One region of the Flavobacterium sp. AK-301 genome, then DNA from elsewhere that is predicted to be linked to it. Evidence: riboswitches for the same ligand, from Rfam matches in the RefSeq annotation. Region 1 holds a riboswitch; the other holds the start of a gene.
The links. Region 1 has a riboswitch for S-adenosylmethionine ahead of AC4FQX_RS14140 (trans-sulfuration enzyme family protein). Riboswitches for the same ligand answer to the same signal wherever they lie in the genome.
Positions count from the first base shown of each region.

Region 2: it holds a riboswitch for S-adenosylmethionine, as region 1 does, so the genes downstream of both, AC4FQX_RS12395 (homocysteine S-methyltransferase family protein) here and AC4FQX_RS14140 (trans-sulfuration enzyme family protein) in region 1, are expected to answer to the same signal.

Region 1 covers NZ_JBZEES010000015.1:7,023-15,552, reverse strand. The annotation lists gene mnmA (tRNA 2-thiouridine(34) synthase MnmA) at 1-529, shown strand, start outside; gene AC4FQX_RS14145 (homoserine dehydrogenase) at 788-1,984, opposite strand; gene AC4FQX_RS14140 (trans-sulfuration enzyme family protein) at 2,158-3,336, opposite strand; SAM riboswitch class I at 3,481-3,593, opposite strand; gene AC4FQX_RS14135 (EamA family transporter) at 3,740-4,609, opposite strand; gene AC4FQX_RS14130 (tetratricopeptide repeat protein) at 5,060-6,541, shown strand; gene AC4FQX_RS14125 (hypothetical protein) at 6,608-7,366, shown strand; gene AC4FQX_RS14120 (helix-turn-helix transcriptional regulator) at 7,640-8,095, shown strand.
Region 2 covers NZ_JBZEES010000010.1:46,394-69,073, forward strand. The annotation lists gene metH (methionine synthase) at 1-1,421, opposite strand, end outside; gene AC4FQX_RS12390 (four helix bundle protein) at 1,424-1,777, opposite strand; gene AC4FQX_RS12395 (homocysteine S-methyltransferase family protein) at 2,052-3,050, opposite strand; SAM riboswitch class I at 3,126-3,248, opposite strand; gene AC4FQX_RS12400 (alpha/beta fold hydrolase) at 3,378-4,379, opposite strand; gene AC4FQX_RS12405 (OsmC family protein) at 4,441-4,878, opposite strand; gene AC4FQX_RS12410 (O-acetylhomoserine aminocarboxypropyltransferase/cysteine synthase family protein) at 4,875-6,176, opposite strand; gene AC4FQX_RS12415 (hypothetical protein) at 6,640-7,569, opposite strand; gene AC4FQX_RS12420 (hypothetical protein) at 7,629-8,558, opposite strand; gene AC4FQX_RS12425 (hypothetical protein) at 8,620-9,549, opposite strand; gene AC4FQX_RS12430 (hypothetical protein) at 9,599-10,528, opposite strand; gene AC4FQX_RS12435 (hypothetical protein) at 10,525-13,341, opposite strand; gene AC4FQX_RS12440 (PAAR-like protein) at 13,344-13,820, opposite strand; gene AC4FQX_RS12445 (hypothetical protein) at 13,832-14,854, opposite strand; gene metK (methionine adenosyltransferase) at 15,426-16,676, shown strand; gene AC4FQX_RS12455 (deoxynucleoside kinase) at 16,792-17,406, shown strand; gene AC4FQX_RS12460 (inorganic diphosphatase) at 17,628-18,161, opposite strand; gene AC4FQX_RS12465 (DUF5686 and carboxypeptidase-like regulatory domain-containing protein) at 18,264-20,753, opposite strand; gene AC4FQX_RS12470 (pyruvate dehydrogenase complex E1 component subunit beta) at 20,820-21,797, opposite strand; gene AC4FQX_RS12475 (electron transfer flavoprotein subunit beta/FixA family protein) at 22,082-22,680, shown strand, end outside.

The DNA.
Region 1 (8,530 bases):
TGCTATTATTGAAGTAAATGCGAAGGATCCGATTTATAATACGGAGACTCCACAATTTGAAAGTGAAGAACAAAAACTGATCTTTGAATCTCAAAATGTTCCTTATACTCCTGCAGTTGGTAAAATTGTAGGAAAACATCAGGGAGCACATTATTTTACCAATGGTCAGCGTAAAGGGCTTGGGGTAGGAGGAACGGTAGAACCTTTGTTTATTATCGCTACGGATGTAGTGACGAATACGATCTATACCGGTCAGGGGAGTCAGCATCCGGGATTGTTTAAAAAAGCATTGTTTGTAGACCGATCAGAGATCCACTGGATCAGAGAAGATTTAGCTTTGGCTAATGGGGAAACTATGGACGTAATGGCACGAATTCGTTATCGTCAGGAATTGCAACAGGCTACCTTACATCAGTTTAAAAACGGAATGTATGTTTCCTTTAAAGAACCGCAGTCTGCTATTACCGAAGGGCAGTTTGTTGCCTGGTATCTGGGAGAAGAGTTACTTGGTTCCGGTGTGATTTCATAAAGTAAAATATTTTTATTACCATATTATAAAGACTGTTCTTATTATAGAATGGTCTTTTTCATTATAGATATATCAGAAATCTGAAAAGAATTAGATTTATTGCGTTGTTTATTTTCTTTGTGGGCATAAGCTAGAACCTTGCGCTAGTGTATAAAAAATAAAAAAGCTGCTCTAAAAGAAGAACAGCTTTTTTCAACAAACAAATGAAACTTAAATATTTAGGGTTGGTTATAAAAAGGTACGAAACCGTATTTTATATCAGTTTAAAATATCCAGAAGGATAAATGATTTTTTCAAATTCTCATTGGATTGTATTTCTTTTAAATTCTCCAAAGAAATAGTTCCGGTAATATATCCTGCTTCGTGGTTTAGATAAGACTCATCTACTTTTTTAAAATATTTTTTTAAAGCAGTAGCGTCTTCATTCTGGTGTCTCAGAAATACTTTCAGATTTACATCATCAGACAGAATTAAATTTTCCTGTTGTTTTATTTTTTTATATTCATACTGATAGTCATAGGTTAAAGCGGATATATCTGACAATACTGCGGAAGCTGTTGGATGAGCCCCTGCACCTTTCCCTACAAAGAATTGAGTGTCGGCAAAACTGGTTTTAGTAAGTACTCCGTTAAACACATCATCGACATTAAAGAGTCTGTTTTCACTATCTATAAATTTAGGAAGTACGAAAGCGGCTATTTTACCTTCCTGTGTTTTAAAAGCCTGAGCGATCAGTTTAATTTTTAATCCTTTTTCACGGGCATATTTTAACTCTAGTCCACCGATGTTGTTGATACCGATATTAAAAAGATCTTCGGGTTGCGCAATATAACCAAAGGAATGTGCAAGTAAAATAAGTAGTTTGTATTTTGCATCAAATCCTCCGGTATCCAGAATAGGGTTACTTTCTGCATAACCGTTATCCTGCGCCTGTTTTAAGGCTTCGTCATAAGATATATTATCGGTAAAGGTTTTTGTTAGAATATAATTAGTAGAACCATTTACGATTCCTTCGATTGATTCGAGAAGGTCATTATCATAGTATTCTTCCAGATTTCTAATGATTGGCATACTGGCGCAGCAGGCGGCTTCATATAATAATGGAACATTATATTTGCGTTGTAATTCGAGTAGTTCTGTAAAATGTTCTGCAACCATTTTTTTATTGGCAGAAACGACTGCTTTTCCGCTTTTCAGTGCTGTAGAAACAATTTCAAAAGCAGCGTCTGCATCGTCGATCAGCTCGACTACGACATTGATCTCGGGATCATTGAAAATATCATTTTTATCAAAAGTGAAATTTTCTGCTCCAATCTCTCTTTTCTTGTTGTGATCCTTTACGCAGATATTTTTAATATTTGCTTTTAATCCCGGCGTTTTCTGTAGTACTTCATATAGTCCGAAACCAACGCATCCAAACCCGAATAATCCTATGTTTAATTTTTTTCTTGACATTTCCTGATTTTATTATTTTGATTCTTTCAGAGTATATTCTGCTCTGAAAGAATCTGAGAACTATTTTATTTTTAAGTGTAGCACTCTGTTTTATTTTCTTTCTTCTTGGCTTTTGATTCTTTTTTTAAGAATATACACTTTATTTTTCCGTTGATTTCAAAAGCTGAATGATATTAGTTAGAGCTTACTTCTTGTTTTGCTTGTTGTTTTACTGCTGTTGCAATAGCTTGTTTTAAATCGTCTATCAGATCGTCAGCATCTTCGAGTCCTACGGATAAACGGATTAAACTGTCTGTTACACCGGACTGATAGCGTTTTTCTGCTGGAATGGATTTATGAGTCATTTCGCATGGAAGGCAACATAAACTTTTTACACCACCAAGGCTTTCTGCGAGTTTGAATAATTTAGTGTTAGATACGATTTGTGTAGCCAGTTCTTTATCATCAATTATAAGATCGAAAGTAACTACTCCGCCAAAATATTTTTGTTGTGATTTTGCAATTTCATGATTTTGGTGCGTAGGTAAACCGGGATAGTAAACGTTTTTGATCAGTTTTTCAGTGGTTAGGAATTGAGCTATTTTTAGCGCATTGTCTGCATGTTGTCTGATACGTAATGTAAGTGTTTCGATACCACGAATTACTAACCAGCTGTCAAAAGGTCCGAGGATTGCACCGGATGCATTCTGAATAAATTTAATTTTATCTCCAAGTTCCTGTGTTGCTGTAACTACTAATCCTGCAATCAGATCACTGTGCCCTGAAATGTATTTAGTAGCACTGTGTACTACAATGTCAGCTCCCAATTCAATAGGTCTTTGAGCAATAGGGGAAGCAAAGGTATTATCAACGCATAGAAGGCTGTTGCTTTCTTTTGCAATTTTAGCGATTGCTCTGATGTCTGATATTTTTAAGGTCGGGTTAGTTGGGGATTCGATCCAGATTAGTTTTGTATTTGGAGTTACTGCTTTGGCTACATTAGTAGCGTCTGTAGCATCTACATAGGTTACTTTGATACCGAATTTTTCATAAACGTGGGTGAATAGTCTGAAAGCACCTCCGTAAATATCGTCTACGGCAATGACTTCATCTCCTGCTTTTAATAATTTTACAACGGCATCAATTGCGGCAAGTCCGCTGGCAAAGGCATAACCGTTAGTTCCTTTTTCCAGTTTGGCAATAATATCTTCCAGTACTTTTCGTGTTGGATTATTACTGCGGGCGTAATCAAAACCTTTGTGAACTCCGGGGGCTTCCTGAACGAATGTAGAAGTTTGGTAAATTGGCACTGAGATTGAACCGGTTAATTCATCTACGGGAATACTGTTTAGGATTTGTGTTTGCTCTTTCATCTTTAAATAAATTTTTAGTTTTTAAATAATTTTTTCTCAAAAAAAATTCAAAACCAGATATCAGAAGAGCGGAAATAAAAAATGCTCTCCCGATAAGTCAGAAGAGCATATTATTATGTTGAGGTAATAAACTGCTGTTTTCTAAGCTTATCTGTCCCTGCAAAATGCAAAGGTTGAATGTGGCACCTTATACGAATAAATCGAACAGGTTGCCAAGACGTCATCGGGTCAATTCCCTCGGTCTTTCTGGATAAGAATAATCTTTTAAAGAACTGGTACAAATGTACAATAGAAAAAAATTAATTTCCAAATTAATTTCAAAAAAAATTAAAACTAATTTTTAACATGATTATAATCAGTGTATTATAATTATATTTTTTTATTTAAAAAAGTTTGTTTTCTTTTAAAAAGAGTAGATTTGAGATAATGTAATAAAGAAAATTGAAAGTAAAGCAAGTACGATTCCGATATAATTAATCTGGGACATTTTTTCTTTAAAAAATAAAATGCCAATGCAACTGCCTACTACAATTACTCCCATATTCATAGCAGCGAATACGGTTGACGGATTTTCTGAAAGGGCTTTATGTGCTTTGAGATAAAATAGGATATTTCCAAAATTGAAAAGACCTAAAATACTTCCGAATAAGAAGTTTCGAATTTCGAGCTTTGTAATACCTTTTATCAGCTGATAGCAGACAATAGCAATTGCTACAATAAAAGCACAACCAAAAACAGTGAACAGGGAGGTGGTATAAACTATGTTTTTATGTAATGCAATTTGTTTAAACAGTATATCAATAATTCCAAATCCCAAAAGAACTATAATGGGATAGAACCAATTATTATTTTGGGCTGTATTAAGACTATTCTTTTTTGACAGTGTAAAAAATATAGCTATAAATCCAATGAGGATTCCACCTATTTTCAGGGTATTAAAGTCTTCTTTAAAGATAAAATAAGAAGCTATTATGGGGATAAATAAGGATAGTCGTTGCGCAATATCTGTTTTTACAATTCCGATATGTTTTACGGAAGCAGCAAGAAACAGGAAGATTGTAGGTAGTAAAATTCCTAATGAGAGATAAACAGACCATGGTGCTTGTTGATTTACAGTACTCAAATCGGGTTTAAAGGTAAAAAAACAAAGGAGAAGAGCAAAAAAATAATTCCAGGTGACGATCTGAGTGATACTTATATTGTGGCGTTTTGCTAGTTTTAATAATACTGCCACTGTAACGCTGCAGAATATACTTAGAATGATATATAACATTGATTTTTATTTAATGAAAATAGTCTGAGCAAATTTAGACTGTTTTTTTGAATATTTAAATGCTTTATGTTTTATAAAATCTGTGATTTTGTAAAGGAATTAATTCGTTTCTGAATGACATTATAAAATAAAAAATTTAATCATTAAATATCAGAATATTCAATCTGGTTACTCTTTTTTAGATTAATAAACCAGAGTTGATGAAACTGTGAGTAGAATTGAGTAGTGTGTGAAAAATAAAATTATAATAATTTGATATATAGTGTGTTGTTTTTTAAAATAACTAAATGACAACTAATGACAACTTCATTTTTTGGTTGTATTTTTCTAAATTTATTTCTTTGCGATTGTCTTAATTTGAAATACTAAATAACCGTACTGTCCCATAAAAATATAGTGTTTTGTAATTAGGGTTTATTGTAAAAATATAAAATTTTAGAATTATTTTTTATGAAAAATTATTTTATTTTTCCCATATTTTATTTTTTTAATACGATTGTTGCTTTTGGTCAATTTTATGACGAAAAACAAATTGATAGTTTATTATTTTTAGTTCATGAATTTCGGGGAACATCTTCTGATCAGACAATTCCTCTAAGTTTCCAGATTATTACCTATTCTCAAGAAATAGGATATTCAAAAGGGGTTGCTTTAGCCTATACTTATATAACTGAAGAATGTTATGATACTGATCAGCTTAAAAAAACATTGTTTTATGCTTTTAAGGCGGAAGAAATAATAGAAACTATTAAAGAAGATGAGCTTTTAGTTGATATTATTCGATTAAAAGGGCTTTGTTATATGAATTTGGGGTTATATACTACAGCTAAAACAGAACTGGAAAAAGGATTAATGATTGCTGATAAAATCGCAGATGCTGATAAAAAAAGAAGAAGAAAAGGGCTTGTTTATACTGCTTTGGCAAATTTGGCTGAACGGACAGATCAGCCGCAGAGTTTAATAACATTTTACAAAAAAGAAAGTTATAATGAGTTTTTGCAAATAAGAAAAGAAACACGGATTAAAAATATGGGATTATTCCATAGTCTTTTAGGTTTGGGGATTAATTATATGAAACTCAAAGAAAATGATTCTGCGGAATACTATTTTAATAAAAGTCTGGAATTAGCAACTCAGATAGATTATACCTATGCAAAAGGAGCCGCCTATTATAATTTAGGAATATTATATCATACAAAAAAACAGTATGATCAATCTGTTATTTATTACAGAAAGGCGATTACTGAAGCAGAGAAAATTAAACATATTTATCTCTTGAGATGTATTTATATGGAGCTTTCAAAGTCATATAAGAGACTGAATGATATAGTCTTAGAGAAAGAAAGTCTTAATAATTATATCACATTGGAAAATATTTTATTAAAAAAAGATAAAGAATTACTAAATGAATCAATTGATTCTTTCCTTAAGAATAAAGAAGATTTGTTTAGTGATATCACAAAAAAATTACTGAAAGAAAAGATATTTCTTATTGGTATAAATGTAGTTATTTTTTTTCTTTTATTTTTTTTCTATAAGAAGTTAAAATCAGAAAGAATAATTCGGAAAAAGAAAGGAATACTACTAAAAAAACAGCATAGAGAATTAAAACGGTTGGTTGATCTGAATGTTGTTACTGCTAAAGAAGTAGCAGATCTGGCAAGGAATAAGGATACTTCTTTTTTTATCCGGTTTCAGGAATTATATCCTGATTTTATTGAAAAAATTTCTTCTAAGACAGTAAATTCAATATTAATTTCTTCTGAACTGATAATGTGTGCCATGATAAAAATGGGCTTTACTACAAAAGAGATTGCACAAAATTTAAACACAACAGTAGAAGCTGTAGAGAGTAGGAGATACAGATTAAAAAAGAAATTCAATATGTTGTTTTCAAATGAAGATTTCACCGTCTGGATAATGAATATTTAATTTTATTTATTAAAATAGTCATAAATTATTTTATGACTATTTTTGTTATGTTTAAGTATATGTTTTATGAAAGACTGTTTATTATTTTCAGTATTATATTTTCTGTTTTTTAATACTACTGTTTCTGCTCAAGTTTATAATGAGAAACAGATAGATAGTTTATTGAATATTGTTTACAGTTATATGGGAAATGTTCCGGATAAAGCAATTCCGTTAAGTCTGGAAATTGTGTCTGCTTCAAAAAAAATAAAATATACTAAAGGACTTGCATCTGCTTATATCTATATTGGTAAAGGATATTATAATCTATATCAATTTAAAGAAGCTTTAATTTATATTTCCAAAGCAGAAACAGAAGCAAATACCATTCAGGATGCTATATTATTATCTGATATTTCTAGATTAAAAGCAATGTGTTTTACTCATATGGGTCTTTATACTGTTGCCAGAAAAGAACTGAATAAAGGATTCGCTATTACTGATATGATTAAAGATCAGGATGAACAGCACAGGAAGAGAGGGTTTATTTATAGGGTAATAGTGAGTATTTTTGTTGCCCAACATGATATACTAAATGATTCGTTATTATATTATAGTAAGAAAAGTTATGATGAATTTTTGCAGATGAAAAAAGAGACCTTTTTGAAAAATGAAGGATTATCTGCTGCTGCTTTAGAATTGGGTGTTGACTTTATTTCATTAAAAAAGAATGGTTCTGCAGAGTATTATTTGAAAAAGAGTCTGTTTTTTGCTGATAAAATAGATTATAAATATGGACAGACTAAAACACTTAAATTTTTAGGAGAGTTGTATTATATAAAATAAGAATACAATCAATCTATTATTTATTATAATGAAGCGATTGCTAAGGCAAAAAAACTTCAATGGGGATTTCTTTTAAAAGATTGTTATTTCGGATTATCAAAAGTATATAAAACTACGGGTAATGATGAGGGAGCTAAGGAATCAATTAATTCTTATATTCAGTTAACAGACAGTCTTGCTATATTAAATAAAAAAACAGTAAATGAGTCTGTAGAATATGTTATTAAAGAAAAAGAGAAGCGTTACAAAAATGATACTTTCAGATTGCAGAAGGTGAAATTTTATTTAATAGGAATCAATATAATAATTGCAGTTATATTATTTTTATTTTATAAAAGATTAAAATCAGAACGATTAAAAAGAAAAAATAACACCGAATTACTGAAAAATAAGGAAAAAGAATTACAGCAATTAATAACATCCAACGCTGTTACATTTGAAGAAGTATTCCGACTGGCAAAAAACAGAGATGCTTCCTTTTTTATTAAATTTCAGGAATTATATCCTGATTTTGTAGGAAAAATATCTGAAAAATCAGGAGGGGTAATGCTTATTCCTAATGAGCTGATACTTTGTGCAATGATAAAACTTGGGTTTATAACAAAAGAAATTGCACAAAATTTAAATACTACAGTAGAATCTATTGAAAGCAGAAAATACAGGGTAAAAAAGAAGCTTAATCTTTTATTTTCAAATGAAGATTTTACCATGTGGATTATGAATATTTAGTAACAGGGGATTGAAATATTTTTAATAATAAACAAAACTGATCTGATTCTGAAAAAAAAAGATACAAGATTAATACCGATAAAAGTATAATTTTTAAAATAGTAGTAAGCGTATGTTTACTACTATTTTTTATTTTATAAGTTTTTATTTAGTTCTGTAGATGTGTTTTAGTTTATGCCCAAACAAAAAAACATGAATTTTTGTGTGTCGTTATTTCAAGACAGATGAAGGTTAGATGGTATTAAGCTTAAAAATAAATCTTTTATTTATTATAAGAAAGTTGTTTTTGTTGGATAGTAAATAAAGGTGTTTAAATTGTTTATTTTCAACGTTTAACGTGTAATGACTACTAATGACTACCTCTTTTTTTTTAGTTTTTTTTTTATTGTTGTTTATTTGCACGTTTGTATTTAAACAGAAGACTATTCGGAAAAT
Region 2 (22,680 bases), on a different contig from region 1:
GACTGTGCCACGCCTCCTTTTTGGGCTTCGATAAAAGGTAAAAGATAGGCTACTGCTTTTTTCATTACACGGGCAGATTTAACTACCTGCGGTAAAAACATTTTTCCGCTTCCAAACAAATCTCCTACAACATTCATCCCGTTCATAAGATGAATCTCAATTACTTCAATTGGATTACGGACGCTTAGTCTTGCTTCTTCAACATCTATTTCTATAAATTCATCAAGTCCTTTTACTAAGGAATGAGACAATCTCTCTTCTACGGGTAAAAACCTCCATTCCTGCGCCTGTTTTTCTGTTACTTTATTTTCTCCTTTAAAGCTTTCTGCAAAATCTAAAAGACGTTCGGTAGCATCATCACGTCTGTCCAGTAAAACATCTTCTACATGTTCTAGTAAATCTTTTGGAATCTGATCGTAGATTTCGAGCATTTCAGGATTTACAATCCCCATTGACATACCGTTCTGAATGGCATAATATAAAAACACGGAATGCATCGCTTCTCTTACTCTGTCATTCCCTCTGAAAGAGAAAGAAACATTACTGACTCCTCCACTTATATTAACATAAGGCAGATTTTCTCTGATCCATTTTGTCGCTCTGAAAAAATCAATTGCATTTTGACGATGTTCTTCCATTCCTGTTGCAACAGGGAAAATATTAGGGTCAAAAATAATATCTTCTGCGGGGAAGCCTACTTCATCAACCAGAATATCATAGGATCGTTTACATATCTCTATACGACGCTCATAATTATCTGCCTGACCTTCTTCGTCAAAGGCCATCACAATTACGGCTGCTCCATATCGTTTAATTAATTTTGCCTGATGAATAAAATTTGCTTCTCCTTCTTTTAAACTGATCGAGTTAACAACACTTTTTCCTTGTGTTATTTTTAGCCCTGCTTCTATAATCTCCCACTTGGAACTGTCGATCATCACCGGAACTCTTGAAATATCGGGTTCGGACGCAATTAAATTCAGGAAGGTTGTCATGGCATGGACACCGTCTAACATTCCTTCATCCATATTAATATCAATAATCTGAGCTCCTCCTTCTACTTGTGCTCTGGCAATATCCAGTGCTTCTGAATATTTTTCTTCTTTTATTAATCTCAGAAATTTTCTTGAACCGGTTACATTGGTTCGCTCTCCTACGTTAATAAAGTTACTTTCGGGTGTTATAATTAAAGGTTCTAGTCCTGATAGTTTTAAGGTTTTAGTCTTATTGGTTGTTGGTTGTTGGTTGTTGGTTGTTGGATCCAAGCTGTTACCTACTGGTTCTTGGCTATTGGTTGTTGGTTGTTGGTTGTTGGTTGTTGGATCCAAGCTGTTACCTACTGGTTCTTGGCTATTGGTTGTTGGACCCAAGCTGTTGCCTACTGGTTGTTGATCAACCGTAATTATTTTTTCAGATAGCATTTTTACAATTTTTTATAATAATTGATAAATCCATTCACAAGTCTCTTGCAAGACTGAATGACTTCTAAAATGTTATTAAAATCATTCTCATTGATATATTTTTGATCTAAAGCGATATAACATTGTGTTTCTACTTCAAATAAAGAGCCTCTGGCAATATGAAGGAAATATATGGTTTCTTTTGATGTTTGTCTGCCACATCCTTCTGCTATATTTGACGGAACTGAAACGGAACTTCTCCTTATCTGATTCGTTAATCCGTATAATTCTTCTTTTGGAAATACTTTTGAACGCTCATATATTAAATTCGTTAATTTTCTACTTTCTAACCACACTTCTAATTTTGTATATCCCATATTGGTTGTTGGTTGTTGGTTGCTGGTTGTTGGTTACTGGTTGTTGGTTACTGGTTGTTGGTTACTGGGTATTAGTTGCTGGTTGCTGGTTCTGAACTGGTACATTTCGATTATCGGTTATTAGCTTATTTCGCTTTCGTAAATAAAATTCTATAGCTTTATATTCTTGTGTGTTTTTCATCCTTTTATTTAAGATTATTCTATTCTCTAACAATCATTAACTCATCCTTCAACGACTAACAACCAAATACCAACAACTATCAACCAATACCCATCAACCAACCACCACTCTCCTCGGCTCATACTGTGCTGCTAATTCAGCAATTAATCGAATATGTTCGGGATTTGTCCCGCAACATCCTCCGATAATATTAATTAAATCGTCTTCTAAATATTCTTTGATAAAAACCTGCATTTGTTCGGGTGTTTCATCATACTGACCGAATGCATTGGGTAATCCTGCATTGGGATGTGCTGAAATATTCAGTGTTGTATTTCTGGATAATCTTTTGAGATACGGTTTTAACTGATCTGCACCCAAGGCACAATTGAATCCGATACTTAATAACGGAATATGTGAAATGGAAATTAAAAAAGCTTCAACGGTCTGCCCGGATAATGTTCTTCCGGAGGCATCTGTAATCGTTCCGCTCACCATGATCGGAATATCAATTTTTCTGTCTTCTTTGACTTCTTCAATAGCAAATAATGCGGCTTTTGCGTTTAGTGTATCAAATATGGTTTCTACTAACAAAAGATCGGAACCACCATCGATCAACGCCTCTACTTGTTGTTTATAGGCTGTTTTCAATTCATCGAAAGTAATGGCTCTGTAACCGGGATCGTTTACATCCGGTGACATGCTCGCTGTTTTATTAGTCGGTCCGACAGAACCTGCTACAAATCTTGGTTTGTCGGGATTCTGAAGTGTAAATTCATCTGCCACTTCCCGTGCCAGTTTAGCGGATTCATAATTCAGCTCATATACCAGATCTTCTAAATGATAATCTGCCATTGCAATGGTTGTTCCTGAAAAGGTATTGGTTTCAACAATATCTGCTCCTGCTTCAAAATACTGACGATGAATATCACGAATAGCCTGAGGCTGGGTAAGAGACAATAAATCATTATTCCCTTTTAATGAATGAGGGAAATCTTTAAAACGTTCTCCTCTAAAATCTTCTTCAGAGAAATTATAACGTTGTAGCATAGTTCCCATAGCTCCGTCAAGGATGAGAATTCTATCTTGTAAAATTTTAAAAATATCGGACATAGAATGATAAACTTTAATTATTATCGATATGTCATCAGGAAAGAAAAAGGGGTTCTCCTCAGTGGAGTATTCTTTTTGTTATCTATCCGATATTTCCGGAAATAATCCGAAATTATGGTAGAATGTAGCACCTTCTTTATGGATAAAGGGTTGCTAAGGCTTCACCGGGTCTAATCCCTCTGCCTTTCGTGATAACGATCAATATTTGAAATGAACACTGCAAATTAATGTATTTTTATGCTACTAAGCAAGTTTCTTTTGTTTTTATTATATCTGTTATTTTCAGAATATCCGTCAATACATTTCCTATTCAAAATGATATTTACTTTATGAGTTGGCATAACTAATGATTTTTTGTTGATTAAAAATGGGTCCGATTATTTTTGACAGTTGTTCGTATTCTATTAAAAAAGCATCATGTCCGTGAACTGATTTTATCTCATGATAAAAAACATTTGATTTTACGGTTTGTATTGCTTCAAATGTTTCTCTATTTTCATCTGCTGTAAACAACAAATCTGTATCTACAGTAACCAAATGGATTGAAGACTTTATGGTTTGTACGACTTCTTTAAAAGGACTTCTTCCTCTTGTTATATCAATTGTTTTCAGCAAATGATTCATCAATTGGTAAGACGGCAATTCAAATCGTTTTTTCAGTTTACTTCCATGATGAAGTAACCATTCTTCAATCGAAAACAAATTCTCCTCATCGTTAAAAGAACGATCAAATTCTTTTCTGAAAGACTGCGGCGTTCTGTATAACATCATCGCATTTAGTCGGGCATCATAAACAGGATTTGTTGAATTCTTTAAAATTTTATCCTGCACCAGACAGCTTGCAATGACCCAGTTTGATGCCTTCCAGTCCGTTGCAACGGGAATTAAATGTTGTATATAATTCGGTTGTAAAGCAGCCATTTCCCAGGCAATGCCTCCGCCTAAACTTCCTCCGATTAATGCATATATTTTTTTGACCTGTAAATGCTGTAATCCTGAAAGAAAAAGAGAGGCAACGTCTCTGGCTGTAAAATCCTGATAATTTTCAATTAAATGATCTGCATCTCCATCAAAACCATTTCCGGGAATATTAAAAGATAGCACTGTGAATCGGTTAGTATCAATTATCTTATTTTCTCCTATTAATTTTTTCCACCAGCCTTTTGGACCTGCTACTTCTGAATTTCCGGTCAGAGCATGATTTACAACCACTACTTCTGCTGTTCCCAGAGGTAAACCAAAAGACTGATAGAATAAAGGAATTTGTTTATACAACTGTCCTTTTTCATTTAGAAAATCCGAGATAATTAACTTTTCTAACTGCTTCATAATTTTAAATACTATTTTCTTCTATATTCTGATATCAACCGCTACTAAATTGTAATTCTGATTACGAATGCGGGTTTATTAATGTCAGAATTACTACATTATTATTTACCAAATTATTCTGTACGGGATAACGCTCTTCTACTAATTGAATCCATTTTTGCAACTGACCAGATGTCGCATCCGTTGTTGGTTTCACAACAATCTCTATTTTTTTAAAACAGGATCTTTTAACACCTGCTTTCTTCTGATATTCAAAAGCTTCTGTTTCTCCTGAAATCTCAACCTGAAGCCCTTTTAGTGTAATTTCCAGCTCTTTTGCTACTAATTGTGCTACGGCATTAATATATCCTGCAAATCCTGCTAATAGATATTCTAACGGATTAGGCTCTTCTATCTCCGATCTTCTTTCGTTTATTTTTACATCAAACTTTTGTGATTTTACAAGAAATTGTTCTTCTCCTGCGATATACCCAAATGTGTTTATTGTTTTTAAGTTCATGACTCTTTTATTGTTTTCCCTTTCCTTATGGTCTCAAAAACTGATTTTAAATCTGCTTTTAAATCTTCTATATCTTCTAATCCTACGGAAAGTCTGATTAAATCTTTTGTTACTCCTGTTGTTACCTGTTGTTCATCGCTTAATTGCTGATGTGTTGTGCTTCCCGGATGGATAATCAGGGATTTTGTATCTCCGATATTCGCTAATAAAGAGAATAGTTTGGTTTCATCTGCTATTTTCTTAGCTGCTTCAAAACCTCCTTTGGGTCCAAATGTGACTACTCCGCTTTGTCCTTTTGGTAAATATTTTTTTGCGAGACTACGGTATTTACTACTTTCCAATCCCGGATAATTTACCCATGCAACCTCATCCTGATCTTCTAGCCATTTTGCTAATGCGAGCGCATTTTCACTATGTTTTTTCACTCTTACTTCTAGTGTTTCGAGTCCCTGAATAATCTGAAAAGCATTGAAAGGACTTAATGCGGCTCCGTAATCCCGTAGACCTTCTATTCTTACTTTTGCAATAAATGCCGCATTCCCTAAAGCTTCATGATATACTAATCCGTGATATCCTTCTGAAGGCTCTGTAAATTCAGGAAACTTACCGTTACTCCAGTTAAAATTTCCGCTATCAATAATAACGCCTCCTAAGGAAGTTCCGTTTCCTGAAATATATTTGGTCAGTGAATGAATCACAATATCAGCTCCATGTTCAATAGGATTTAGTAAATACGGAGAAGCAACGGTATTATCTACAATAAAAGGAACCTTATACGCTTTGGCTGCTTCCGAAATACCTTTCAGATCAATTACATCTAATTTTGGATTCCCTAATGATTCTGCAAAAAACACTCTGGTATTTTCTTTGGCCGCTTTCGTAAAATTATCAGGATCAGATGCGTCTACAAATGTTGTTGTTATCCCTAATCTTGGTAAAGTAACATTCAGCAGATTGTAAGTTCCTCCATATAAACTACTTGAAGCTACTATGTGATCTCCTGTTTTTAACAGAACGAGTAAAGCAGTTGCAATGGCTGCGGTTCCGGAAGCGGTTACTACTGCGCCGATACCTCCTTCGAGTTTTGCCAGTCGTTGTTCCAGAACATCATTAGTCGGGTTATTTAATCGGGTATAAATATAACCGGGTTCTGCGAGTGAAAACAAATTTGCTGCATGTTCTGAATTATCAAACACATAGGAAGAAGTCTGATAAATAGGAACGGCTCTTGTTCCACCATTTTTAGTTACGTCATGTCCTGCATGTAAAGCGTTGGTTGAAAATTTTAATGTACTCATAATTTCTATTTTTTAGGTTAGGTTAAAATCGTTGTAAAATAAAAAAGCCCTTTTGGAATGATTACCAAAAGGACTTTAAGGATTAGTATAAAACTAAGAATTAAGTCGTTCGCTTTTGGCAATAGCAACATCGGATACACATGTGCAACCTATTCATATTCATCATTTTTGCTATTACGGTTTTCATTATTAATTATAATTTGGTGTTAAACAAAAAAAGCCTCTGCGGTTTGCAGAGGCTTTTGCTGTATATTTTAAAAATTTAAAATTTAGGCAATAGTGTCCTCTGCGGAATTTTCCACATCATCATACACATATTGCAAATAGTAAATTTCATTTTTTCTCTTATTTAGTTTAACAAACTTCCGAACTATTTTTGGATTTACCAAATTTATTTTTAATTTTTTATTATTGTTATGTTTGGTTGCTGGTATTTGGTTGTTCGTTGTTGGATCAAAAAAACTTATCGAATCGGCTCAAAAGTACCACTGCCCTGTGGTTTATGAAGCATGAAATGAATATAAAAATCCGAATTATCATAATCATACATTAATGCATTCCAACCTCTAAATTCTTTATCTATTCTTTCTAATCTCACTAATTTACCATTACCATATAACACCATTTTATAATTTTCTATAGGATACATATTACCAGTACATCCTATATTTAGATTATTAAAATTATTTAAAGCTGTTTGATAAGCTTCTTGTGAATTAAAATAAAGAGAAATAGCCATCTCTTTATCGGCTGTTTTAGTTTTACTAAAAAAAACATTTGTTTTTCCTTTCTGCAATAAATCCCACATCTCATTATAATACGCCACTACTTCCTGTTCCAGTTCTTTTTGATCTAGTTTAGACAAATCAACACTGTAGCGCCAACCCTCCAGTTCATATGGTAAATCATTAATTTCAATTTCCCATTGCTGTTCATAATACGGTACCGGTGCCGGTAGTGTATCAAAAGTAAAACTATACAGTTCTTCTCCTGTTTTATAATCCATACCATCTTGTCTATAGTATTCAAAATTGTAAAGACGCATTGCCCAACTAAGACCTCCATCATGAATATCCTTAGGGTCAATCTTATCTCTGGTAGGAAGCAATGGTAAAAATTTAATTTTTATAGTATGTTTTCCATTGGTTAATAAAAAAGGATTAATTTCAAAAGTAGCATTCATCCCCCCCCCTTCATAGTTTCTATCAATAGGAAAGTCATCTAAATACAATTCATAATTAGTAAAGGCATTAATTTGTAAATCATAGCCTCGTTTTAGTTCATTAGTGTACGGATACGGTTCCATAGGTTCGAGTATATAGGTTTGATTGTTATTTTGTCCACAACTACTTAGGCTCACGCCTACTAATAGAATAAAGAATATTTTTTTCATAATCATTTGGTTACTGGTATTTGGTTGTTCGTTGTTGGATCAAATTATCATCAAAAAACTTATCGAATGGGTTCAAAAGTAGCACTGCCTTGAGGCTTATGGAGCATAAATTTTAACGAAGTATAGGAATCATCATAATCATACAGTAAAGCACCCATTCCTTTTAGATAATCATCTGTTCTTTCCAGTTGCACTAATTTACCATTGCCATATACCACCATTTTATAGTGTTCTATAGGAAGCATATTACTAGTACATTTAGTGTTTAATTCATTATAGTTTTCTATCCCTGTTTGATAGGCTTCTTTAGAAGTTTGATAAAGATAAACCGACATTTCCTTATTTCTTTTATTTCTTTTTATTTGATAGTCTCCTGCTTTCCCTTGCTGTAATAAATCTCGCATCTCATTATAATATGCCACTACTTCTTTTTCCAGTTCTTTTTGATCTAGTTTAGACAAATCAACACTGTTGCGCCAGCCCTCCAGTTCATACGGTAAATCATTAATTTCAATTTCCCATTGCTGTTCATAATACGGTACCGGTGCCGGTAGTGTATCAAAAGTAAAATTATACAGTTCTTCTCCTGTTTTATATTTTATTCCTTCCTGTCGATAATATTCAAAATCATATAATCGCATTTTCCAACGAATTGCTCCATTATAAATATCCTTAGGTTCAACCTTATTTCTAGCATGAAGCAACGGTAAAAATTTAATTCTTATAGTATGTTTCCCATTAGTTAATAAAAAAGGGTTAATCTCATAAGTAGCACTAATCCCCCCCCCTCTATACCATTTTTCAATAGGAAAATCATCCAAATAGAGTTCAAAATTTGTAGTACTATTAATTTGTAAATGATAACCACGTTTTATATCATTTATGTAAGGATAAGGTTCCATAAGTTCAGGGTTATAGGTTTTTGTTTTATTTTGTCCGCAACTGTTTAGGCTAATACCTGCTATCAGTATAAATAGGATTTTTTTCATAATCATTTGGTTACTGGTATTTGGTTGTTCGTTGTTGGAACAAATTATCATCAAAAAAAACTTATCGAATCGGTTCAAAGGTGTCACTACCTTGTGGTTTATGAAGCATGAATTTTAACGAAGTATAGGAATCATCATAGTCATACAATAAAGCTCCCATTCCTTTAAAATAATCATCTATTCTTTCCAGATATACTAGTTTACCATTCCCACACACTACCATTTTATACTTTTCTATAGGAAGCATATTACCGAAGCATTTAGTATTTAATTCATTATAATTGTCTATATCTGATTGATAAGCCTCTTTAGGTATTTCATAAGTACAAATACTTAATTCTTTATTTCTTTTTTTCCTTTTTATCTGATATTCTCCTGTTTTCCCTTCATTCAATAAGTCCCGCATCATAGTATAATACGCCACTACTTCCTGTTCCAGTTCTTTTTGATCCAGTTGGGATAGATCAACACTATTGCTCCAACCTTCTAACTGATATGGTAAATCACTAATTTCAATTTCCCATTGCTGTTCATAATAGGGTACTGGTGCTGGCAACGAATCAAAAATAAAATTATAGAGTTGTTCTCCCGGTTTATAATCCATTCCTTCCTGTCTATAGTATTCAAAATTATAGAGACGCATTTTCCAGCTAATTTCTCCATCATGGATATCACTAGGCAGTACCATCGTTTCTGCTGGAACACGAGGAAACAGCTTAATTTTCACAATATGTTTCCCATTAGTTAACAAAAAAGGATTAATCTCAACGGTTGCCTGAAATCCTACTCCTCTATATTCCTTTCGTATAGGGATATCATCCAGATAGAGTTCAAAAAAAGTACGGGCATTTACTTGTAAATCATAACCTCGTTTTACATTGGTAGTATACGGATACGGTTCCATAGATTCAGGTTTATAGGTTTCTGTTTTATTTTGTCCACAACTATTTAGGCTACTGCCTGCTACTAGAATAAAAAATATTTTTTTCATAATCATTTGGTTGCTGGTATTTGGTTGTTCGTTGTTGGATCAAAAAAACTTATCGAATCGGTTCAAAAGTGTCACTTCCCTGAGGTTTATGAAGCATAAATTTTAACGAAGTATAGGAATCATCATAATCATACAGTAAAACACCCATCCCTTTAAAATAATCATCTGTTCTTTCCAGATATACTAATTTACCATTACCACACACTACCATTTTATACTTTTCTATAGGAAGCATATTATTGGTACATTTAGTGTTTAATTCATTATAATTTTCTATAGCGGTTTGATACGCTTCTTTAGTAGTTTGATAAACACAAATCGATACTTCTTTATCTCCTTTTTTAGTTTGATTAAAAAATTCATTTGTTTTCCCTTCATTTAATAGGTTTCGCATCATAGTATAATATTCCACTACTTCTTTTTCCAGTTCTTTTTGATCCAGTTGGGACAGATCAACACTATTACGCCAACCTTCCAGTTCATACGGTAAATCATCGATCTCAATTTCCCATTGTTGCTCATAATACGGTACCGGTGCCGGTAGCGAATCAAAAGTAAAACGATACAGTTCTTCCCCTATTTTATAGTCCATTCCTTCTTGTCTATAATATTCAAAATTATAAAGACGCATTTTCCATCTCAATTCCCCATCATAGATATCATCAGGCAATACCATCGTTTCTGCCGGAACACGTGGTAATAGCTTTATTTTTATAGTATGTTTTCCATTCGTTAATAAAAAAGGATTAATTTCAACAGTTGCCTGAAATCCTACTCCTCTATATTCCTTTCGTATAGGAATATCATCCAAATAGAGTTCAAAAAAAGTACGAGCATTTACTTGCAAGTCATAACCTCGTTTTATATTAGTAGTATAAGGGTATTCTTCCATAGGTTCGGGTTTATAAGTTTCTGTTTTATTTTGTCCACAACTGGTCAGGCTTATAATGCCTACTAGTAATATTGCTATTTTTTTCATAATAAATTGACTTTCCAGCTTTCCGGCTCTAAAATGGTAATTATTTTTGGTTTTTCTTCTTTTGGTATTGTAGTGTTATTTCTATTTGTAGCTTTTAGTTTTATATATAATTCAGCATTTAAACCCTCAAAGGTTACCATTCCGGGGCAGGTATTGGTACGTTTATCATAGGTTGCTGTTATACTAAAACCTGCTTCTGCTTTTGCACTAATGGTAGCATTAATTGGTTTTACTTCAGGAATATTTATAGACGCTTTGCCTTCGGCAATAAGTCCTATGGTAAACTTAAAATCTAATTGTATTTCGACGCCTCCCCAACCGTCAATGCTGTGATAGGTTACTAAGGGTAAATCCAGATTAGCTTCTCCGAAAGCAAAAAGATCAAGACGGTATTCCAGATTTACAGCTCCGAAGGTAAGGAGCTTTACATTATCTGCAATCGTGGTTAGACTTTTTACAATCGCTTTTAATGGAGGGACTTGCTCGGCAAAGAACAGCATATCCAGTGTTCCTTTTATTTTTACTAACGGATTAAACTGTGCTTTAAAGGTATACATTGAACCTATTACGGCATTGTTTGTTTTACTGGGCGCATAACACCCATGTACTCCAATACTAAAGGAGGGCTTGGACACTTCTATTCGTATCGGTAATTCTTCTGTTCTTCTGTGTTTGTAGCGTCCTGCCATAATCCCTGTTGCGGCATTTTGTTCTTCTCTTTCGGTTTCATCGGCAAAGGTCAGCTCTCTTAACGTTTCGTAAGCGTCCAATAAAAAGTTAATCGCATTCAGTATCGGAATTCCTTTGCCGGTATCAAAGCCATAGGTTTGTCCGTTTACTTTATATTGTGCTTCTATTCCCAGTTTATAACCGTTGGTATTGAATCCGCTTTTTCCTCTTTCGGCTTGATAGTTTCCGTTTTTTCTTCTGTTTTGATTGGGTTCGGTAACAAATTCACGATGTTGATAATTGGGAGTTTGCTTTACATATAAAGGTGTATCGGAATTGTATTTTAGATTAACCCACCATTCAAAATCAGGGTATACTTTTATTCTTACGGTTTGATCAGGATAAGCACAACTATTGATCGGAATAATATACGGCATCGCATGACCGGGATTCATAATCATATAGCGCACAATCCAGGCAATATTGGTTTGTTTTAAACTGGCAACAGTAGTAATGGCGTCTACACCATTTCCCAGCCATTGCTCTGCTCTGGAATCATAGGCTTTACTATACGGATATTTTACAAAAAACGCCATTACATTACCATTGATACTATAATCAATTCCTTCTGTTAGTTGCTGTTCGGTCAGAATTTCTTTTTTGGTTGTTTCTTTGTTTAGAATATATTCTTCAAACAACGAAGGGTGAATTGTTGCTACTTTAAATACGTTTTTTGTATGAGTATGTTGGTCGTCTTTGTTTTGTATACGACATCGTTTAGCAGACAGATTCTCTAAGGTTATGGTTACTTTTTTTGTTTTTTCATCGCCTGCAATAATACCAAAAACGGTTCGTGTGCTATCTACTATACCTTCATCTGTTTCTTCAAAAGCAGTAAACAATCGCTCTCCTTCCTGTACTTCTATAGCGGTATATTTGCAGGGAAACCCGCTTTTTGCCTTTAATAATTCGTCCCCTACCGTAACAAACATATTGTTGGTTTTTGTTTTCTGTTGTTCCAGAATATCGCTTTGGGTATCGTATTGGATATAAAAATGATGTTTGGTACTAATATTCCTTACTGCTGTTTTCCGATAGGTTTCTGCATGCTGCCGCGAGAAAAATTCGTTTCTTTCTCTCGGATCAATTCCCATATGAGGAGCAAGGTTTTCGTTAAAACGTTCTATTTTCGTGTATTCTGATCTTACTTCCAAATCATTCGGTGCTCTGAAAACATGGGTTCTTTCTTTGTTCTGCGTCTGTTTTAGTATCGCTTCAAGATCAAATGTTTCCGCTTTCACCGGAGAACTCTCCGGTTGCTCTGTAATCGGTTTGGTTTTTTCATTATAATACAAAGCGGTTTCTATTTCGGCATAGAATCCCTCAAGCTCTCCGAATTGGTGGTTTACTTTTCCTCTCCATTCTTCTTTCGTTACAATGGGAATTCGGGTAACGGATTGTAAAGTATCAGAGCTTTTTTCTACGGACTGATAATACGTAATAGTTTCGGATACAGGCTGATAGGTCTTTTCGGAATAAATCGTAACTGCAAATACGCCAAAAGTATGATACTCAACCAGACCGTCGGGCATTCTGTGACTTTTCAGATAGAGATGGATCGGAGTGCCGTATTGTATAATGGGAACGGCAGTCTGAATTTCTTCTTTCGGATATAGAGTATGTTCTTTTTTAGAAAAACCCATTTCGATTACCTGCGGATCATCGAGAAAGGTAACATAAATTCCTTTTGGATTATCAGTTGTAGTAAACTCGGGATACTCAAAAAAAGGTTCGAGCCAGTAGAGCTCTCCCAACGTATGACGGGCATGACCGGATACGGATACGGTTTGACTTGTAGCATATTCATACGGAGTGCCGTCTACCTCTTTTGACAATCGGGTTTCTCCCTGCCAGCCTATTTCATCCCATTGCTCTCCGTTCTTTTTTGCAAAAATCCAGTTGATCCTTTTAAATTTTCCTTCTTCGGGTTTTGGGTTTTTAATTTTTAGTCGTACGGTTGCGGTCACTCCCTTTTTTACAAACAGAATACTTACCTGTTTGCCGTCAATCCGGACATCGTTATGAAGTTCCGTTTCTCCAAATACGGGGTTTTCTAATGCTATTTCATAATTTTTGAACCCCATAGTTATTGGTTTACTGTAATTTCTATTCCTGTAAAACTCCCTTTTTCTTCAATCGTAGCGGGATTGACTAACGGATTAATCTGACTGTGAACGGCTGTATTTCCATTCTTAAAATTTTGTCGGATCGGTTCTGCCTGCTGTCCGTGATGCACTATACTGATACAATCTGCTCCTCCAATGGGACAGGAGGCTTTAGAAACTTCGGTTATCATTTTCCCGACATTCTGTATTCCGCTATTAACAGGTTCACTCCAGGCGGTAACGACCGCAATGCAGACACTGTTATTCTGTTTTGAACAACTGCCAAAGGAATTGTTTTCAAATGTTGCTCCTATGTCTCCGGTCGTTGCCGCCAGTTTTTTTTCTGTTTTATAATCGTTATGATACACCTTTGTATGGGTTAGTACCTGTAATATATCGGTTGTTGTACCAAAGTCACATTGACATTCTGCTCCGTGTACTAAATATTTCTTTCCCATAGGTTTTATTATTATAGTCCGAAAAGTTTTTCAAACCAGGTTTTATTTTCTTGTTCCAGATACTTAGCATATTCTGCTTTTTCTTTTTCTCGCCTAAGTATATTCTGTTCATCTATCGCATCATAATCTACAAATGCTTCTTTTTCTCTCAACAGATATATATCCGCCCGGATAATGACCTCTTTTTCTGTTTCTGATTTCACTTTTTCTACTGTCGCTGTGATGTCTTCTATTCTGAAAGTACGATAGTGTAGGTTATATTCTACATTCAGTTCATACTGCTCTTGTTTTGGTATCCCGTTTTCGAGTATCATTCTTTTTGCGGTGCCTTTAAAACAGACCAACACACCTTCAAAATTATTATTTTGCGATTCTATCGTCTGCTCTCCTTCAAAACACAGTAAAGTAGCATAATCACCGAGAGGAATCTCTAAAAAAGTTTCTCTTTTTAAGGTTTCGGAATAAGAACCATAAAGGAAATGGGTATATAAAGCTAAAAACAGATCGTTTTTAGCAAAACAATCCGTTAATTCCTCATCATCCTCAATTATCGCTTCTGTTTTTGACAAATACTCTTCTACAACGGCACCTGCATAATTTTTTTGAAGCACCGCCTTAGTTATTTGCCAACGTTCCCGGATCTCTTTGTAGTTTACTATTTCTTGTTTACCCGTTACATGCTCCGATACAATGATTATGGGATAAAAAACTTCTGAACACTGTACCGCAATCTCATCTACTACTTTGTCCGGCTGAAATCCATTGATAAAAAAGTACTTTTTATACAACTCAATCGTTTGTTTCTCCCTGTTATAAGAGGGTATTTTTACACGAATATCATAATCCGCCTGTGTTTTCTGCTGTGAAAACTGTATTCTTGTTCTGTAATATTTCGTATCAAATGAACTTAAATAAATAGAAAAATCTTTATCAAACCGTACTTTTTCAGTATCAATACTTTCTCTTTTCTCTTTGTCTTTTTTAACGGGATACTCCGGATCATCATTAAAATATACTTTATTTCTATACTTCATTATTCTTAAATGTATGCTATTTCCGGTTCTTTAATTCTATAAAATAAATCACAATTCTCTTTTTTCAAATATAGAAAATGTTTTAAAATAATGAACTAAAAATAATAATTTTAGTTAAAACAAACAGTTTGACTATCACTTTCTGTTATTTTATTGTATTTTTTTACGATTTGTATAAAAACAAAAATTACTGTTGTTCCGATCAAAAAGCAGTGACTTACAACTAAAAATCAGGCTTTTACTATATTATATATTTTACAAAAATTATCCTGGAATATAAAAACCCGGTTTTCTTTATGTTTTCTTTAATTTTAATTCTCTGTTTAAAAACGCACCATAATTATTTGAAAAATACAGATATAAAACACAGATTGAAAGATGGTCCAAAATAAACGTTAAGCTTTCTTTCTTATTCAAATTGGTTTTATACCTTTGTATATTCAAAATAAAAAGAGGAAAAATTTGTACTGATTGCAACCTCATTAAAAAATGCTAAAGCAGATTTTCTTCTTTAGACATTTTGTTTTTGTGATCGAATATTTCCTTAATTCAATTTAAAACAAATACAATTATGTCCTATTTATTTACCTCAGAATCCGTTAGCGAAGGGCACCCTGACAAGATAGCCGATCAAATATCAGACGCATTAATCGATAATTTTTTAGCTTTTGATCCCGAATCGAAAGTAGCATGTGAAACTTTAGTTACTACAGGTCAGGTAATCCTTGCCGGAGAAGTAAAATCTAAAATATATCTTGATGTACAACAAATTGCTCGTGATGTAATCCGAAAAATCGGGTATACAAAAAGCGAATACATGTTTGAAGCTAATTCCTGCGGAATACTGTCTGCCATACACGAACAGTCTCAAGATATTAATCAGGGTGTAGACCGAAACAGTAAAGAAGAACAAGGAGCAGGAGATCAGGGAATGATGTTCGGTTATGCAACGAACGAAACGGAAGATTTTATGCCACTGGCTTTAAATTTATCTCATAAATTGTTACAAGAACTAGCTGTTCTAAGACGTGAAAATAAAGAAATCACTTATTTACGTCCGGATGCAAAATCACAGGTAACACTGGAATACGATAATAACAATAAACCGGTTCGTATTGATGCAATAGTAATTTCGACACAACACGACGATTTTGACGAAGAAGCGGTAATGCTTGCCAAAATCAAAAAAGATCTGGTAGAGATTTTAATTCCGAGAATTATAGCTAAAAATCCTCCGTACGCTCATTTATTTAATGACACAATAAAATATCATATTAATCCAACCGGCAAATTTGTAATCGGAGGACCACATGGAGATACCGGATTAACCGGCAGAAAAATCATTGTAGATACTTATGGTGGTAAAGGGGCTCATGGTGGTGGTGCTTTTTCCGGAAAAGATCCGAGTAAAGTAGACCGAAGTGCTGCTTATGCGACAAGACATATTGCAAAAAACTTAGTTGCTGCAGGTGTTGCCGAAGAAATTTTAGTACAGGTAAGTTATGCCATCGGAGTTGCTAAACCAATGGGAATCTATATCAATACCTACGGAACAAGCAAAGTGGGTATAACAGACGGACAAATCGCAAAAAAAGTAGAAGAATTATTTGATATGCGCCCTTATTTCATTGAGGAACGTCTAAAACTACGTAACCCTATTTATAGTGAAACTGCTGCTTACGGGCATATGGGACGCAAACCGGAAACGGTTACTAAAACATTCTATTCTCCTGACGGAAAAGAAAAAAAAGTAACTGTTGAATTGTTTACCTGGGAAAAATTAGATTTTGTCGATAAAATAAAAACCGCATTCGGATTATAATTGATTTTTTTCTGTTTTTTTAGGAACAAATAAAATCTTTCTTGATAAGTATCAGAACATTGACTAATTTTACCATAATCAAAAACAGTAAACCTATAAAAACTATTTTACTATAATGCATATAGCAGTAGCAGGGAATATCGGAGCAGGAAAAACAACCTTAACACGTTTATTGGCAAAACATTATAAATGGGAACCTCACTTTGAAGACGTGGTTGATAATCCTTATCTGGATGATTTTTATCACCAAATGGAACGCTGGTCATTTAACCTTCAGATCTATTTCCTGAACAGTCGTTTTCGCCAGATATTACAGATTCGTCAAAGCGGTAAAAATATCATTCAGGACAGAACGATTTATGAAGACGCCCACATTTTCGCTCCCAACCTCCATTCTATGGGATTAATGGCTAACCGCGACTTTATAAACTATAAATCGCTGTTCGAGTTAATGGAAAGCCTGGTTGAAGCACCGGATTTACTAATTTATTTAAGGAGTTCTATTCCTAATCTGGTAAGCCAGATTCATACGCGGGGACGTGAATATGAGAACTCTATAAGTATTGATTATTTAAGCCGATTAAACGAAAGATATGAAGCCTGGATCGAAAGTTATGATAAAGGAAATTTACTAATCATAGATGTGGATAAGGTCAATTTTGTAGACAACCCGGAAGATTTAGGCAATATAATCAACCGAATTGATGCGGAGTTCAACGGACTTTTTTAATTGATAATTGATAGTCATTAATTGATAGTTTAGAGGTTTAAAGTTAGACTCTCTGTAAGCCATTAACTTTAAGCCTTAAAGAAGATTACCCTCCATTATCAATCACTTCATTTTAAAATATAAAAAAAGGATCCATTGTAATAAATTACAATGGATCCTTTTTTATTGTCTGTTTAAAGCCAACTTTAAACCTTAAACCTTTATCTTTTTTTAAACAAAACTTAGTATCGAATACTGAAAGTTTGTTTTTTAGCTGCATCTAATGCCTGAAAACGTTTCGCACATTCTTCAATCATTTCTTTTGCTACTTTTACATCTCCCCAACCCTGAACATCTACTTTTTTGTTCTCAAGATCTTTATACACTTTAAAGAAATGTTCGATCTCTTCAATAAGGTGTGGATTCATATCTGAAATATCATTCAGTTTATTCATAATCGGATCAGAAACAGGTACACAAATGATTTTCTCATCTGGTCCTTTATCATCTGCCATTTTAAAAATCGCGATTGGTTTAACCTCTACAATACAACCCGGAACGGATGGCTCTGTAAACAGCACCAACACATCTAACGGGTCTCCGTCTAATGCTAATGTTTCCGGAATAAAACCGTAGTCTGCCGGATAAAACATTGCAGAATATAACATTCTGTCAAATCGTATTCTTTTTAACTCAAAATCATATTCATATTTATTTCTGCTTCCTCTTGGGATTTCGATTAACACATCGAAAGATTCTAATTTTACTGCGTCCATTTTACTTCTTCTATTATCTTTTCTAGTTTTAAAGGTTGCAAATGTATGAAAACAATATTTCGATTACAACTATATATGTTAGAGTCTTATATAATAAACACCTTAGAAATAAAAACCTAAAGAACCTTTAACACCAAACTTATTAGCATTTGGTGTATCCAGATAACTTCCTCTCCAGATAAAATCAATTCTGAAAACTTTAAAAATATTTCCTACACCTACATTATATTCCCAATATACATCCTCAGGAGCCACATATTTCAGTCCGGAAGCATTCAGCATTTTATTCTTATCAGAAACCGTTCCGTATATTCCTTTGACCCCCACAATCTCTCTTAAATTCAGATTTCTTAACCCCGGAATCCTGGATAAAATCATCCCGTTAAAATGATGTTCTATTCCAAGTGAAACGTAAGTGTCTGCTACAAACTCATAATAATCTAAAAGGCTGAAAGTATTCTTTATAATAAAATAAGACTGGTTACCGGGAACAGCTCCCATTAAACCTAATGGTACTTCTCCGTAAATCTTGCCTAATTCTAATGTAGTAAACAGTCTTCCAAGACCACCTATAACAATAGGTTGTCTATAATACAACTGTAATTTTTCATATTTAAAATCACTATCCAGAATACCTTTCATCCCCTGACTGTAACTAAAAAACAATCGGGTATAATTTTTATGCACTATCGTTCTTTCGACACCATATCCTATTGTTTTTCTTTTCGGAGTATATTCAACTCCAAAATTAACTTCAGACTGTTTTATCTCACTTGCAATCTTTGTCTGAGATAAATCTGTATAATAATCCAGACTAAAAAGATCAGATGATGCGGATTTCAGGGTTCTGTATGAAAAGCCCGTATGAAAGGTCAGATTCCTGATCGGTTCAATCTCAACAGAGAACACAGACATACTAATTGAGGTTAACTTACCATTATTTCCTGTAGAAAACAAAGCGGAGGACGCAAAACTTCGCCCGAGAACATCATTTGTTTCAGTAAGACTCGCTCCTATCTGTTCAACATCTCTTCTATGTCCGGCACTTAAAATAATTCTGTTTTTCTTATCTGCCAGCCATTTTCCGGAAAGTCCGTATTTAAACTGATTATCTTTAAATCCATAAGCGGTATATCCCTGCAATCTCCAGAGGTCATTCTGTCCAAAATAAGTTCTTCCTCCTACACGTAGCCTAAGTCCTTCTACTTCATTATAACCGAAAGTAGAAAGTAAAGGTCCATAATCTATAACTCCTTTTTGAATATAACCACTTCCTAAAATACTTACTAAATCATATAACTGCTTAAATTTCTTGACCGTCTTCAATGTATCCAGCATCTTATATATGCCTAACTCATCTTTGCTTAGTGTCTCAAACCTGTTTTCAGCCCAGAAATCATCACTTCTGTTATAAATATCTTTATCATAATAATTGACTTCTTCTTTATAGAACTTATCCGATTGTTTGATATTGAACTGATGATTCTGATACAAGGTAGTTCGTTTTCCGTAAATTCCTTTTGATTTTTCTTTTTTAGACAAACTGAAATCCGACATCATATAATCACGTGTCAGAAGAAATACAGAATCATTTAAAACATCAAATTCCTGTTCAATATAAATTTCTTTGACCCAGTTAATATTAGCACTTTTTGTTACTTCAAGATTAATCTTTTTAATTGCAAACGTGGTGTCATTTACCCAGAAATCTCCTTTAAAAGTCAACTCATTTTTTCGTCTCGGATAGTATACAATCTTGTAACAAAGCTTGTTATCTATATAAGCGGTATCTGCTAAAACATAATTATAAACATCAATTCCTGTTCTTGACAACGGACTCACAAAACTCTTATCAAAAAAATACAGATAATTATTATAGATATCATAATCAGCATACAGGTCTTTAATAAAAGCTGTTAACCGCTGATTATCACTAAAGCCGGAGTTTTTGATCCCTTTTGTAATTTCTTTTTTTCTTCCGGTTGTGTTATCACCATAGACTTCAAAAAGAGATTCATTAATAAATATTGGTAAATAAGTTTTTCCGGTAATTCTTGAAGTGTCTACTTTTTCAAAGATAAATTCCATACCTTTAAATATCTTACTCTTCATAAAGGCACTGTCAATAGTATTCATATCAAACTCAACCTTCTCATACTTCTCCATCTGATACTGATCGAACTGACGCAGACCATTTTTTCTTTTTCTTTCCCATATCTTTCTCAGAATATCTAAAGCCGGATTGTTTTTTTTAGAAGTTTTACCGGAATAAATAACCACTTCTTTCAGTTGTTCTCCTTCTTCTAGTATTACTTTCATATCATAAGTAACTGCTTTTTCCAGTTTAACTTCCTGAGAAGTATAACCTATAAAAGAAATTACCAGACTGGTCTGATTATCCTTAGATTCGACATAAAAGCGTCCGTCTTCATTAGTAATAACCCCTTCGCTTGTATTTTTAAAATATACGTTCGCAAAGGAAATAGGTCTATTATTCTGATCGATCACTACTCCGCTAACTTTAGTCTGAGCAACCACATTACTTGCTATTATCAATAATAGACAAATAGAATAAAATAGTTTCTTTTTCATAATACAAAAAACTTCATCCAAATTATTCGGATGAAGCTCAAATATAGTTTATATTTTTTTATTTTCTTATTTATACAAAACCTTTTTGACAGCCTTAATAACATCTTCAGAATTCGGCAACCATTCTTTTAATAAATTAGGAGAATATGGAGCCGGTGTATCGGCGGTTGTTATTCTCTGAATCGGCGCATCTAAGAAATCAAATGCTCTTTCCTGAACAATATAAGTAACCTCTGAAGCAACACTTCCAAAAGGCCATGCTTCTTCAAGAACGACTAACCTGTTTGTTTTCTTAACAGAATTTAAGATCGTTTCATGATCCATCGGACGAATCGTTCTTAAGTCAATAATTTCACAACTAATACCTTCTTTTGCTAACTGATCTGCTGCAATAAAAGCTTCTTTAATAATTTTACCAAAAGAAACAATCGTTACATCTGTACCTTCACGTTTAACATCTGCAACACCTAAAGGAATAATATATTCTTCTTCCGGCACTTCTCCTTTATCTCCATACATTTGCTCTGATTCCATAAAAATTACAGGATCATTATCACGAATAGCTGCTTTCAGCAAACCTTTAGCATCATATGGATTTGAAGGAACCACCACTTTTAATCCGGGAGTATTAGCAAACCAGTTCTCAAAAGCCTGAGAATGTGTTGCTCCTAACTGACCCGCAGAAGCTGTAGGCCCTCTGAATACGATCGGCATATTAAACTGCCCTGCTGTCATCTGACGCATTTTTGCAGCGTTATTAATAATCTGATCAATACCAACCAAGGAGAAATTGAAAGTCATAAATTCCACAATAGGTCTGTTCCCATTCATTGCAGAACCTACTGCAATACCTGAAAATCCAAGCTCAGCGATAGGTGTGTCAATTACTCTCTTAGCTCCGAACTCATCCAGCATCCCCTTTGAAGCTTTGTAAGCACCATTATATTCTGCGACCTCTTCGCCCATTAAATATATTGACTCATCACGACGCATCTCTTCACTCATTGCCTCACAAATCGCTTCTCTAAACTGTATTGTTCTCATATATAATTATTTTCTTTTAATCAATTTTATTCAAAGAGCAAAAATAAAAATTTTATACAACTTAAAAGCATAAACTAATTAAATTAAATAAACAATGTACAATAATCAGGAAAATAGCATTAAAAATCACTAAAAACAATGCTTAGCATAGGTCTTTACAGTAATGCTTAATTTTTTATTCTATTTTTTAGAGAAAATATATTTATTATGCACGCATAGTTTTTTATTCAAAAATAAATACTTACTTTCGTAAGCCTTATTAGAAACTTTATAACATAAATAAAATGAAAATATTAGTTTGCATCAGTCATGTTCCTGATACTACTTCAAAAATTAATTTTACAAATGGAGATTCAGAATTTGACACCAACGGCGTTCAGTTTGTCATTAACCCAAACGACGAATACGGTCTTACAAGAGCTATCTGGTTCAAAGAACAGCAACAAGCCACAGTTACCGTAGTAAACGTAGGTGGTCCGGACACAGAACCTACTTTGAGAAAAGCATTAGCAATCGGAGCAGACGAAGCAATTCGTGTCAACGCTACACCAACAGATGGTTTTTTTGTTGCAAAACAATTAGCCGAAGTAATTAAAAACGGCAACTACGATCTGGTTATAGCCGGTAAAGAATCACTGGATTATAACGGAGGAATGGTTCCGGGAATGATCGCAGGAATATTGGGATATAACTTCATCAATTCTTGTATCAACATTCAGGTTGACGGTACAAATGTTAAAGCTGCAAGAGAAATTGACGGTGGAAAAGAAACTATGAGCACCACATTACCAATAATCATTGGCGGACAAAAAGGTCTGGTTGAAGAAAAAGATCTGCGTATTCCAAATATGAGAGGTATTATGATGGCTAGACAAAAAGCACT